2 regions of the Gordonia sp. DT219 genome follow, and region 1 is predicted to be linked to the other one. Evidence: riboswitches for the same ligand, from Rfam matches in the RefSeq annotation. Region 1 holds a riboswitch; the other holds the start of a gene.

Region 1 (6,532 bases):
CTACCTGCAGGTCGCGGCCGACAACGGGGTCGCCGGAAACTGGTATCGCGCCCGGGGTTTCACACTGCACCACCGGTATCGCTACCTCTCCCGGGAGCGCCCGCGGTGACCGAACCCACGCAACGGCGCAAGCGGGCGGTCATCACCGTGGCCACCGTGGTGGTCATCGCACTTCTGGGCTTGCTCACCTGGATGCTCGAGGACTCCGGCGACGACGCCGGGTCGACGACCCCGAATGCCGCCCCCGCCACCACGCAGGTCCCGGCCCGGGTGACCCGGACCCTCGCCCTGATCGACACCGGAGCGTGGCCGGAATCGGCCCACGCACCCGGTACCCGCGGCGGCATCGAGTTCCGCAACGGTGAGGGACGGTTGCCGCGCACCGCTTCTCGCGGCCGGCGGATCAGTTATCGCGAGTGGGACGTCAACCCGAAGAAGCCCGGGCATTCGCGCGATGCCGAGCGCATCGTCACCGGCGATGACGGCTCCGCGTGGTACACCTTCGACCACTACCAGACCTTCGTCCGGATTCGAGGACCGAACACGTGATCCCACAACCCGTTTCGCTCACCGGATTCCTCGCCGACGCCGCCGGCCACGGTTCCGCGGTCGGCCTGGCCACCACCGCACACGACCCGACACTGCGCCTGCCCGCCGGTTTTCGCTCCGTCCGGATCGAGGGTCCGCGCCTGACGACCCGCGACGACCTCTTCTCGACCTTCGCGCAGGAGTGGGATTTCCCTGGTTATTTCGGCCACAATGCCGACGCCTTCGACGACTGCATGCGCGATCTCGATCGGCCCGCCGGCACGACGGGCCTCCTCACCGTCATCACCGACGCGCAGGACGTCCTGACATCCTCGGCGCGCGCCTTCACCTGGTTCGCCGAATCCATGGTGTTCTATCGCGACCACTATCGCGATGTCGCAGATCCGCCCGCGGCCTTCGCTCTCTTGTTGATCACCTCGCCCGCGGCCCGGCGCGCCACGGCGGCCCGCTGGGCCGATGCGGGCGTGGCGGTGGCCGCGGTGGATCTGCGCGCCTGAACGTGTCACCGTGGCGGCCCGCCGCCGAGCGCCCGCGTCACTGCCCGGCCGCCCGGGCCAGGGCCGGCCGGAGCTGGTCGAGGACGTAGACGGTGGCCTTGGGTGCCGGCTCGTTGAGTCCGGTGATCTGCATCTGGTTCAGCATCGCGACGGCACCGGTTTTCACCGACGCAAGGTTGCGGTAGCCCGGCAGGCTCTCGAGTCGGGTACGCAGATCGTCTGTCTGCGTGGCCATCACGAGTAGGTCGGAGTTTAGCCAGGGAATGTTCTCGGCGCTGATCTGCACGCGCGGTTGCCCACTGGTGCGGCTCTGCTGGATCAGCCGGGGCGCCATCGTCAGGCCGAGCGAGGCGAACAGTTTTCCCGCCCCGTCATTCGGATCACCGAGCACCGAGATCTGGTCGGAGCCATACATGTAGGCAAAGGAATAGGTCTTGCCCTTCAGTCCCGGATACTCGTTCGCGATGGCGCCGATCTTGCCGTCGACACCGGCGATGATCTCCTTGGCCTTATCCGGTTGATGCAGGATGGTGCCCATCAGCGTCACCATGTCCGGCCACGGGTCCACCTGTGCGCCGCTGATCTTGTCGATGGTCGGGGCAAGCTCGGTCAGCTTGTCGAAAACCCCACTCATCGAGGCGAATCCGGGTGCGACGATCAGATCGGGCTTCAGGGTGGCCACGGCGGCGACGATGTCGCCGTTCGGGTCGAGCGGCGTCGAGTCCGCGAGTTCGGTGCCGTACCACGGCGGAAGCTGATGGGCGGTCGTCTGGATCGCGTCGTAGTAGCCGACCGGCTTGCGCCCGAAGGACAACAGCACATCGGTCCACTGCCCGCCGAGGGTGACGATCCGCTGGGGTGTGTGCGGGATCGTCACCGATCTCCCGTCGGGCAGGTTGAGCTGCACCGAGCCGCCCGCATCGTCGTCCGCCGGCGCCGAACACCCGGCGACGACGGCCACGATCAGGGCCGCGAGGACGGCGGTCAGTATCCGGATTCTGCTCACTACCCCTCGCGTTCTCATACCGAGCACGGCACCATCGCGTAGGCGGCGATCACACAGACACTTTCGTTGGAGAGCTTCCATTTGTCGTCGAGCCATATCCATTTCATCGGCTTGTATCGAGAGCCGTTGCCCACCAACGACATCTGCAGTTGCGCTGTCTGCGTGGTGGCGTTGACGGCCACCGGACCGACGATCTGGTAACTGAAGCCGGCATCGGGATAGGCCGCCATCAGTCGCGCCACCGCGTCGACGGATGTCAGCGCCCGCTGCCCACCCTGCAATTCGGCTGCGCGCGCCGTCCGGGAGGCACCGGTGTTCATGGCCACCTTGACCTTGGTGGTCAATTGCGCAGCGGAGAGCGCCGCGGGCGCGGCGCTCTGCTGTGCGGGGGCCTGCGGCGCGGTGCTCTGCTGTACGGTGCTCTGCTGTACGGAGGCGGCGGTCGGCGCCACCGCACCGGCTGCGGGCGGGACTGCCTCCGTCGGAGCCGGCTCGGGCGTCTGGCCGGCCGGCGCCTGCGGTGTCGTCGGTCCGGGCGCTGCCGCAGCCGCGGCCGCCTGCGGGCTCGGTGCGCCGAGGTTCACGACGGTCGGCTGGGCCGCCGTGCTCTGCAGCCCCCCGCGATTGTCGGCGACGAGCAGTCCGACGACGCCGATCGTCACGATCAATGCCGAGGTGACCGCCGCGATGCCGGCCGAGGCCAGCACCGTCGGCCAGTTCAGGGACGAGCCGGCGGCCTCGCCCGACTGGTCGGCCGCCGCATCATTCCCGGCGGTGTCTTGTGTAGTCGGATAGCTCATTTCGAGTCGACCTGCCAGTACGCCTGGGCTTTGACACCCTTCTTCCCGAGTCCGTACTCCGTCCGGAACACCTGCGCCACGGCTCGAGTGGCCACCGAATCCAGTGCAACCCAGCCGAAGTGATCGGGTTGCGGGGCCGCCGCGGCGCGCACCGCGTCGACGATCGCAGTCCCGTCGGCGCCCCGCTCGATCCAGTGCACGGTGTCCTGTGGACGCACCCTGATCGGCAGCTCACGATCGTCGGCGTGCGAGTACTCGAACCAGATCGTCGCCGCCCCGGGAGCCAGCGTCTCGCTCAACGCGTCGAGCAGCGAGTTGATCGCCGGCAGCGATGCGGCGTCGCCGGCGATCAGCCAGCCTGCCGGCGCCGGATTCCGAATCGTGAACTTGGACCCCATGAACGTGGCGCCGATGGTGTCGCCGGGCCGGACGGCGAGCGCCCACCGCAGCGCGGCGCCCTCGTGGACGGCGAACTCGATGAAGAAGGTGTCGGTGCCGGCGTCCGGGTCGACGATCGTGTACCCCCGCTGGTGCGCACTGCCGTCCGACTCGAACCAGAGCCGCACCCACATCGTGGGATGGATCGGGTGGTCGGCGAGCAGGCCACCGCCACGCAACCCGATCCGCAGGTAGTGGTCGGTGATCGTATCGGTACTGGTGACGGTGAACTCGTAGTCATCGGCGCGCAGCAGCTTGAGAACTGCCCCCTGCCATCCGCGCGACGCTGCTTTCTGGCTTGTCTCGGCCATGCCGAACGGCCCCTCTCCTCAAAATGTGAGGACAGGATAACCTAATCTCAGATCGGAGCCAACGGCACGATCCCGGGATGCCCGTCGAGGAAGTCCTTGGTGAACGAACAGACCGGGCGCACCCGCGCGCCCTGGTCCCGGATGTAGGCGAGGGCTCCACGCGCAAGTCGCGTTCCGAGTCCGTGGCCGGTGTATTCGTCATAGAGCACCGTGTGCAACACCGTGATGGTCCGCTGACCATCGGCCTCCTCGACCGAATAGCCCAGGACGCCGACGAGGTCACCGGCCACCCAGAGCTCGAATCTCTCCCGGGACGGATTGTGGACGACCTGCGAGATCTGCTGCAGAATCGACTGCGCCGACTGCGGCGGGCGGTGCCGGTGTTTGCGATTCATTGGTCCTCACCCCTCATCACGTCGTGCTGAGACGACGAATTGCGTCGCTCGGCTCCCCCCGAACGACAGATCCTCTCTGTGATCCCGATCACACAATACCCTACGGTTACGTAGGCGCAAGTCTTTCGCGCGCAAATTGCCTGTGAACAAAGCCGACACACACCCCGGCAACAGCAACGTGCATCAGCAACCAACGCCGGGCAGCCGACATCCGGCAGCCGGGTCCGGGACCTTGCGGGTAGGGTGGCCACTGCGCACAGTCGTGACGCAACGCTCATACAACTTCACCACGCGGGGGCTCCCACGTTCCGGGGGCTGAGATGGCGACTGGCGGTCGCCGACCGCCCGAACCTGTCCGGATAATGCCGGCGTAGGGAGATCGACCATGAAAACACGTGTGCCCACCGATGCCGCAACCACCGAGAATGCAGCCACCGAGAGCACGGTCGGGAGCGACATCCTCACCACCGGCCCGATCGAGGGCAGCACCAAACATCATCTCGAGATCGGTGACCTGCGAATCGGGCAGCGCCGCATCCATCTGACCAACGGTGAACATCTCGACGTCTACGACACGTCGGGGCCCTACACCGACACCGATGCCGTCATCGACGTCGACAAGGGGCTGCCGCGCACCCGCGAGTCGTGGCAACGGCCGGCACCCGTCGATGGGGCAGCCACCCAATTGGCCTGGGCCCGTGCCGGTCTCGTCACACCGGAGATGCGTTACATTGCAGCCCGCGAAGACGTCGAGGTCGAGCTGGTGCGCACCGAGGTGGCCGCCGGCCGCGCGGTGATCCCGGTCAACCACCGGCACCCCGAGTCCGAGCCGATGATCATCGGCAAGGCCTTCGCGGTGAAGATCAATGCCAACATCGGCAATTCGGCGGTCAGCAGCTCCATCGCCGAGGAGGTCGAGAAGATGGTCTGGGCCACCCGCTGGGGCGCCGACACCATCATGGATCTCTCGACCGGGTCCGATATCCACCTGACCCGCGAATGGATCTTGCGCAATTCGCCGGTCCCGGTCGGGACCGTCCCCATCTACCAGGCGCTGGAGAAGGTCAAGGGCGATCCGACCGAACTCACCTGGGAGATCTACCGCGACACCGTCATCGAGCAGGCCGAGCAGGGTGTCGACTACATGACCGTGCACGCCGGGGTGCTGCTGCGCTACGTGCCACTGACCGCCCGCCGGGTCACCGGCATCGTCTCCCGTGGCGGCTCGATCATGGCGGCCTGGTGCCTGGCCCATCACGAGGAATCCTTCTTGTACACCCACTTCGACGAGCTGTGCGAGATCTTCGCCCGCTACGACATCACCTTCTCCCTCGGTGACGGATTGCGGCCGGGCTCGATCGCCGATGCCAACGACGAAGCCCAATTCGCCGAGTTGCGCACCTTGGGCGAACTCACCACAAAGGCGAAATCGCATGGGGTGCAAGTGATGATCGAGGGCCCCGGCCACGTGCCGATGCACAAGATCGCCGAGAACGTACGGCTGGAGGAGGAACTCTGCGAACAAGCACCCTTCTACACGCTCGGACCGCTGGCCACCGACATCGCACCCGCCTATGACCACATCACCTCGGCGATCGGGGCGGCGATGATCGCGCAGGCCGGCACCGCGATGTTGTGTTACGTCACCCCGAAAGAACACCTGGGACTGCCCGATCGCGACGACGTGAAGGTCGGCGTCATCACCTACAAGATCGCCGCGCATTCAGCAGACCTCGCGAAGGGACACCCGCGCGCCCAGGAACGTGATGACGCATTGTCCAAGGCGCGCTTCGAGTTCCGGTGGACCGACCAGTTCAATCTGGCCCTCGACCCCGACACCGCCCGCGAATATCACGACGAGACCCTGCCCGCCGAACCGGCCAAGACGGCGCACTTCTGCTCGATGTGCGGTCCCAAGTTCTGCTCCATGCGGATCTCGGCCGATGTGCGCACCTATGCCGAGGAGAACAATCTGGTCACCGCCGAGGACATCGATCGCAAGATCGCCGAGGAGATGGCCGCCAAGTCTGCCGAATTCGCCGACGCCGGCGGCCGCATCTACCTGCCGATCGATGCCGGGAACCCGGCATGACCGACTCGCCGGGCAGCGAGGCCGGCTCGGCGGATACCGGCGGTCCACCGCTGTTGCCCACGGCCGCACCGGGTTCGACGCCGGTCCGGGTGATGACGATCGCCGGCTCGGATTCCGGCGGCGGCGCGGGCATCCAGGCCGACCTGCGGACCTTTGCTCTGCTGGGTCTGCACGGCTGCGTCGCGGTGACGGCGGTGACGGTCCAGAACTCGTTGGGGGTGAGCGGTTTTCATGAGATCCCCCCCGAGGTCGTGGCCGCACAGATCTATTCGGTCGTCTCCGACATCGGGGTCGGTGCCGCCAAGACCGGCATGCTGGCGTCGGAGCCGATCATCGAAGCGGTCACGCACGCCTGCGTCGACGCCGGCATCGGCCGCGACGGCGCGGCACCCCTGATCCTCGACCCGGTGTGCGCGTCGATGCACGGCGATCAGCTGCTGGCCA
Region 2 (6,532 bases), on a different contig from region 1:
AGGCATCTTGCTCGTCAGCCAACGGCACGTACCATCGCCAGGCGGCAGGTCCGGTGATGACCGCCCGGCGGACCGCCCCGGTGCCCTTGTCCGCGCACACGATGATGGCTGCCGGGAAGTTCTCCTGATCGATGCCTGCGCGCGCCTCGTCGACGACATCCTCGACCACTTGCGGTGTCTCGACACCGGGACGGGTCCATTCACCGCCGACGCGGATGTTCCCGCTCATGCTCCGGGCGCCCCGGGACAGACAGCTGACGATGTAGACGAACTTGTCCCAGCCTTCGTCGATGGTCGCGGGCGCATCGGCACCCTGGGTCCGACGGCGGCTCCGGCGAACGACATTCGGCCACGGCGCGCACACGGCACCGGCCACGTCGTCCGGCAGTTCCTGCCATAGGGATTCGTTGACGAGCATGCGCTACAGACCTCGACCTTTCAACAGCAATTCGGTGGCATCGACGAATGGTCCGCTGAACCGGGAGGATCGGGAGGCCCCACAGTGTTGACCTGCCCCGGTTCAAGGAACACAATTCCGGTCGGCGAGTCTACATCGACCTACCCGTCGGCCCCTGCCGACGAGCCGTGAACCGGGATCATCCTTGCGTCGCAGCGCTTTACGAATTCTCACGGCACCCAAAGCGCTGCCCGGCCGACTGCGGCCGGATCAGTCGGCCTGGGCAGCGGCGGCCGTCGACTCGGAATCATGCCGTGCACGCGCGGCCCGGATGTCGTCACGATGGGCGTTCGCCCATGCGTTGAGGGCTTCGATCGGATCGAGCAGCGTCCGGCCGAGCTCGGTCAGTTCGTAGTCGACCCGGGGTGGCACGGTCGGGTAGACCGTGCGATTCACCAGCCCGTCGCGCTCGAGAGCGCGCACCGTGAGCGTGAGCATTCGCTGGCTGATGCCGTCTATCGCGCGATACAGCTCGTTGAACCGGTGGGTGCGCCGGCCGAGAAAGACGATCACCAGAACGCTCCATTTGTCTCCGACCCGATCGAGAATCTCTCGAGTCGGGCAGTCCTCGCTCGAACCGAGCGGGACAGACGTCTCGATGTGCCCTACTGACATGAAAGTGCCTTCTTGTGCATGACCCAATACTCACAGACGATCTGGTGACACACAACAAGTAACTACCAGACGCTCGAGAAGGCAGGCATGACCACACCGAAATCCGCCGAATCCCCGACCGGCGCCCCGACGCTACGGGTGCCCGTCTGGGTGATCATCGCGATCGCCTGCACAGCTCAATTCGTATTGGTGATGAACACCACAATCGTGAACGTCGCCCTGCCCGGGATACATGAGGAGTTCGGGCTGTCCGTCGACGGCCAGCAATGGGTCATCAACGGCTATCTCGTGACCTTCGGTGGCTTCCTGCTGCTCGCCTCACGAGCCGGGGACCTCTTTGGGCAGAAGAGGGTGTTCCTGACGGGACTGGTGATCTTCACACTCGCCGGCCTGGCGGGCGGTCTGGCCCAGAACAGCGAATGGTTGCTCGTCGCCCGCTTCGTACAAGGACTCGGGGCCGCCGCGATGACGCCGGCCACCATCAGCCTGATCATCACCAGCCCGATGGCCGCCCATCACCGAACTCGCGCGTTGGCCTTGTGGTCGGCAGCAGCCTCGATCGGCGGCGCGGCCGGGCTGGTGCTCGGAGGAGTACTCACCTCTGCACTGGGCTGGCGGTACGTGCTGCTCATCAACGTGCCCATCGGGATCGTCCTGTTCGTCGTGGCATCGATCAGCCTGCTGCCAGCCGCCGCGGTCAGCAATTGGCGTCGCCTGGACGTCCCCGGTGCGGTGACGGCCACGCTCGGGGTGGTCGCCCTGGTGTACGGCCTGTCGGCCGCGAGCAGTAAGGGGTGGGGATCGGCGAACGTGATCGCAGCCTTGCTCGCCGCCGTGGTCCTGCTGACGGCCTTCGTGGTCATCGAGACCCGCACCGCTGCCCCGCTGGTCCCGTTGAGTATCTTTCGCCATCGTCCACTGACCATCGCCAACATCCTCTTCGCCGGCCTCGGCGTGACCCTGACCGCAGTCGTCTACTTCCTCTCCCTGTATGAGGAGCAGGTTCTCGGCTACAGCGCCGTCCGCACCGGCCTGTCGCTGGTCCCGATGACCGTGATGACGGCGATCGGCGCGATCGCGAGTCAGAGACTGGTGGCGAGGTTCGGTCCGCGATTGTTGCTCATCGTCGGCAGCGTCGTCTCCGCCGGCGGCTTGGCATGGCTGTCGAGAATCCCGGTCCACTCCGACTATGCGATCTATGTACTGGGGCCGACGCTCGTCGCCGGGGCCGGGATGAGTCTGATGTTCGTGCCGATCGTCGCGGCCGCCACGATCGGGATCGACCACCAACACGCCGGTCTCGCATCAGGGTTGGTCAACATGTCCCGTCAGGTCGGCGGAGCGATCGGGCTCGCACTCCTGGTCACCGTCGCAGCCACCACGGCCACACACACCGGACTCAGCGCGGCGGACGGTATCGTCCACGGCTACCGCACCGTCTTTGTCATCATCGCCGCGGTCAGCCTCGTCTTGACCCTTGTCGCCGCACTGCTTCCGGCCACACCCAAGCCCGTTCCCGCCCAGGCGAACCCCGAGCAGACGAACCCCCAGCAGTCGGACCCCGAGCAGGCAGACCCCGACCGGGTCGCCAACTGACGCACCCGCGTCGACACCACGCTCCGAAGAAACCACCCTCCACACAAGTAAAAGGACATTCGACAATGACCAGATCGACACCAACGCAGACGTCGGCGGCAGCACCACAGGGCAAGCGGCTCCAGATCGATGTCTGGGGTGACCTCGCCTGCCCGTGGTGCTACATCGGCAAGAATCGGCTCGATCAGGCCATCGGATCTTCGCCGTACGCCGAGGCCATCACCGTCAAGGTCCGTTCCTTCGAACTCGACCCGGGCATGCCGGCGGAGTCGAAGCCGAACCTTGAGCTTCTCCGCGCGAAATACGGCTTGTCCCCCACCGAAGCCATGGGTATGGAGGAAAAGGTCGCTGCCATCGCCCACCACGAGGGGCTGCCCTACACCGGAGATCGGGTGCTGTCGAACAGCTTCGACGTTCACCGGGTCCTGCACCTCGCCGACACCTTTGGGCTTGCCGGGGAGTTGCTCGGCGATCTTCAACGAGCACTGTTCAGCGGTCGCGCCGACGTCTATGACCACATCGTGCTCGCCGACCACGCCGACCGCCTCGGCATCCCCCGAAGCCGGGTCGAAGCAGTCCTATCGGGTGACGAGTTTGCCGACACGGTTCGCGCGGACGAGACCGAAGCCCGTGAACTCGGCATCACCGGCGTGCCCTTCACGGTCTTCGACGGTCGCATCGCGGTCGCCGGCTCCACAGACTCCGACGGCTACGCCGAGGCGATCAACCGCGCGTGGAGCACCGAATAGACCTGTCACAAGGGTGAGGAGGAAGAACCGGACCGGTGAGCGGTGTGAATATCGGCAACAGAGTGGTCCCGGCTGGGATCGAACCAGCGACCTTCCCGGTGTGAACGGGACGCTCTTCCACTGAGCCACGGGACCGTGTGGCCGGCGCTCGGGGCGCCGGTGCACGAGGAGGAAGGTTACACGGCGAAGGTCGTGTTCGGCAAAATGCAGGTCGTCTCCTGCGTGCCGCTCCGAGCCCCCCCAGATCCGGGACATCTCGGCAGCTCCCTGTGTGTCAGGGTGAGTTGAGACCAGCCGATTTGGTATCTCCGTGACGTTCGGATAATGTTCTGTCCCGCGCCGCGAGCACCATGGTCCAAAAGATCGCTCGCGGGCATGCGGATGTGGCGCAGCTGGTAGCGCATCACCTTGCCAAGGTGAGGGTCGCGGGTTCGAATCCCGTCATCCGCTCGGCGCGAGTGAACTCGCATCTGGTGGTGTGGCCGAGTGGTGAGGCAACGGCCTGCAAAGCCGTGTACACGGGTTCGATTCCCGTCGCCACCTCCACCGCCAATTTCATATCCCGCGCGATTAGCTCAGTGGGAGAGCGCTTCCCTGACACGGAAGAGGTCACAAGTTCAATCCTTGTATCGCGCACCATGAAACCCGCCGCGTACCGGCGGGTTTTCGGCGCTCTCGGACTCCTGTCGGCCGCACCTGATTCGTGAGCAATTTCCGCCGCCGGTGCGTGGAACGCGCCTGCGCATTTGGCGTATGGGCGGCCCATCGAATATGGTTGCGCAGCACGTCCTGAGCGATCGGATCGGCTCAGGGAACATGCGGATGTGGCGCAGCTGGTAGCGCATCACCTTGCCAAGGTGAGGGTCGCGGGTTCGAATCCCGTCATCCGCTCGGCGCGAGTGAACTCGCATCTGGTGGTGTGGCCGAGTGGTTAGGCAACGGCCTGCAAAGCCGTGCACACGGGTTCGATTCCCGTCGCCACCTCCAATTCCATATCCTGCGCGATTAGCTCAGTGGGAGAGCGCTTCCCTGACACGGAAGAGGTCACAAGTTCAATCCTTGTATCGCGCACCACGAAACCCGCCGCTCGCCGGCGGGTTTCTTGCATCCGCGGCACCCATACGATCTGATGGCTCTCTGACACGGGGTGCCGGCATCCGGCCGGCTGAGATCACACCCGTCGAACCTGCACCAGTTCGGACTGGCGAAGGGATGGTCACCGTGCCTGCTGCACTGCCGATTTCCGATCACGTGGTACTCGTCACCGGCGGCGGCCGCGGTCTGGGCGCCGAGATCGTCCGCGCCGTGGCGGCCGAGGGCGCGCGCGTGGTCATCAACTATCGTCGCAGCGCCGACGCGGCGGCCGCACTGGCCACCGAGATCGGGCCACGCGCCGTGGCGATCGCCGCCGATGTCGCCGACCCAAACGCCGTCCGATCGATGATCGACACTGCTGCAACGTATTTCGATCGGCCGATCAGCGCGGTTGTCACCAATGCGCTGCCCGACTTTTCGTTCAACGGCGATGCGCGCTCGCATGCCGACGACCTCAGCTGGTCCGAACTCGACGCCCAGTTCCGCGGTGTCGTCGGCGGTGCGCTGAACACGGTACAGGCGGCGCTGCCCGGACTGCGCGCGAGCGGCGGCGGCCGCATCGTCACGATCGGGACCAACCTATTTCAGAATCCCGTCGTGCCGTATCACGACTACACCGCCGCCAAGGCCGCGCTGCTGGCCCTGACACGCACGCTGTCGCACGATCTCGGACCCGACGGAATCAACGTCAACATGGTCTCCGGCGGTCTGCTGCGGACCACCGACGCCAGCGCCGCGACCCCGTCGGCCGTCTTCGACGCGATCGCCGCCACCACCCCGCTACGGTCGGTGACCACGCCGCGTGAGTTCGCCGACGCGGTGCTGTTCTTCCTCTCCCCGTGGGCCCGCGCGGTGACCGGTCAGAACCTCGTCGTCGACGGCGGACTGGTCAAGAACTGACGTCCCCGTCGATGGCTCACCAACCCGGATACGACGCACTGGCGCAGCTCTACGCGACAACCTTTCCGACCGCATTCACCACACCGCTCGAGCGCCATTCGATCGAGGTCTTCACCGAAACTGTCCGTGCTCGCGCCGACGATCCCGTCGTCGTGGACGTGGGATGCGGAATCGGCCACGTCGCAGCACATCTGGCGGCCGGCGGCGTGCAGGTCATCGCCGTGGATCCGAGCAGCGGGATGGTAGGCATAGGACGCGCGACCCACCCGCACATCGATTTTCGTTACGGCGACGCCGGGCTCGACGAGGTGGAACTGTCCCGCGTCGATGCAATTCTCGCCCGGTTCAGCCTCATTCACCTATCCCCCGAACTGATGCCCGCGGTGCTCACGTCGTGGCGTCGCCGGTTGCCTGCGCACGCGATGGTCCTCGTTGCCGCGCAGAGCGCCGATGAACCCGGCGTCCACGAATTCGACCATGCCGTCGCGCGCGCGTGGCGGTGGCATCCCGACACCCTCGCCGAAAATCTCGCCGCCGCCGGCTTCGAGGAGCACTGGCGCACGCTGAGCCACCCGGACCCGCAGCACCGCTTCCCCGAGGTCCACATGCTCTCCGGGATCGGCGGCCGCACCGCCTGAGCGCCGATCATCCCGGGGCTATCGTGGCAGCCATGACGAGCATGTCCGCCCAGCCGGAACCCGCCGAGGTGATCGTCGACCTCGTGACGGATCCGGCAGATGCCGGTCTGGTGGCCGCGCTGGCCGCCTCGACGTTCCCGCTGGCCTGTCCGCCGCATTCACACCCGGATGACATCGCGGGGTTCATCCGCGCCCACCTGAGCCCCGAGAACTTCGCCGGATACATCGCCGCCGCCGACTCCGACGTGCTGCTAGCCCGCACCGCCGACGACACGCCCGTCGGGTATGCCCTCGTGCACCATCGCGAGCCGGCCGATCCCGATGTCGCCGCGCTGATCACGGATCGGCCGTCGTCGGAGGTGTCCAAGGTCTACGTACTGCCCGATCATCATGCGAAAGGCCGCACCGACTCGCCGTCGCGGCTGCTGATGGGCGCGGCAATCGCACGCGCCGACAACCGCAGCGCGGCGTCGGTGTGGCTC

The links. A riboswitch is a leader RNA that binds a small molecule or an ion and turns the genes downstream of it on or off. The one in region 1 is predicted to bind thiamine pyrophosphate.
Region 2: linked by a shared signal. The riboswitch ahead of ACPXB3_RS01845 (3-oxoacyl-ACP reductase) and the one ahead of thiC (phosphomethylpyrimidine synthase ThiC) in region 1 are both predicted to bind thiamine pyrophosphate.

What each region holds. Positions count from the first base shown of each region.
Region 1 is NZ_JBNCNR010000022.1:21,591-28,122, reverse strand. Features, by position in the region: gene ACPXB3_RS18700 (N-acetylglutamate synthase, CG3035 family) at 1-109, shown strand, start outside; gene ACPXB3_RS18695 (ribonuclease domain-containing protein) at 193-549, shown strand; gene ACPXB3_RS18690 (barstar family protein) at 546-1,046, shown strand; gene ACPXB3_RS18685 (ABC transporter substrate-binding protein) at 1,084-2,043, opposite strand; gene ACPXB3_RS18680 (hypothetical protein) at 2,067-2,852, opposite strand; gene ACPXB3_RS18675 (siderophore-interacting protein) at 2,849-3,601, opposite strand; gene ACPXB3_RS18670 (GNAT family N-acetyltransferase) at 3,649-3,996, opposite strand; TPP riboswitch at 4,278-4,391, shown strand; gene thiC (phosphomethylpyrimidine synthase ThiC) at 4,382-6,088, shown strand; gene thiD (bifunctional hydroxymethylpyrimidine kinase/phosphomethylpyrimidine kinase) at 6,085-6,532, shown strand, end outside.
Region 2 is NZ_JBNCNR010000001.1:373,652-380,183, reverse strand. Features, by position in the region: gene ACPXB3_RS01900 (hypothetical protein) at 1-418, opposite strand, end outside; gene ACPXB3_RS01895 (winged helix-turn-helix transcriptional regulator) at 668-1,072, opposite strand; gene ACPXB3_RS01890 (MFS transporter) at 1,160-2,668, shown strand; gene ACPXB3_RS01885 (DsbA family oxidoreductase) at 2,734-3,417, shown strand; tRNA gene ACPXB3_RS01880 (tRNA-Val) at 3,481-3,552, opposite strand; tRNA gene ACPXB3_RS01875 (tRNA-Gly) at 3,795-3,867, shown strand; tRNA gene ACPXB3_RS01870 (tRNA-Cys) at 3,890-3,963, shown strand; tRNA gene ACPXB3_RS01865 (tRNA-Val) at 3,982-4,056, shown strand; tRNA gene ACPXB3_RS01860 (tRNA-Gly) at 4,236-4,308, shown strand; tRNA gene ACPXB3_RS01855 (tRNA-Cys) at 4,331-4,404, shown strand; tRNA gene ACPXB3_RS01850 (tRNA-Val) at 4,417-4,491, shown strand; TPP riboswitch at 4,551-4,648, shown strand; gene ACPXB3_RS01845 (3-oxoacyl-ACP reductase) at 4,639-5,412, shown strand; gene ACPXB3_RS01840 (class I SAM-dependent methyltransferase) at 5,424-6,050, shown strand; gene ACPXB3_RS01835 (GNAT family N-acetyltransferase) at 6,092-6,532, shown strand, end outside.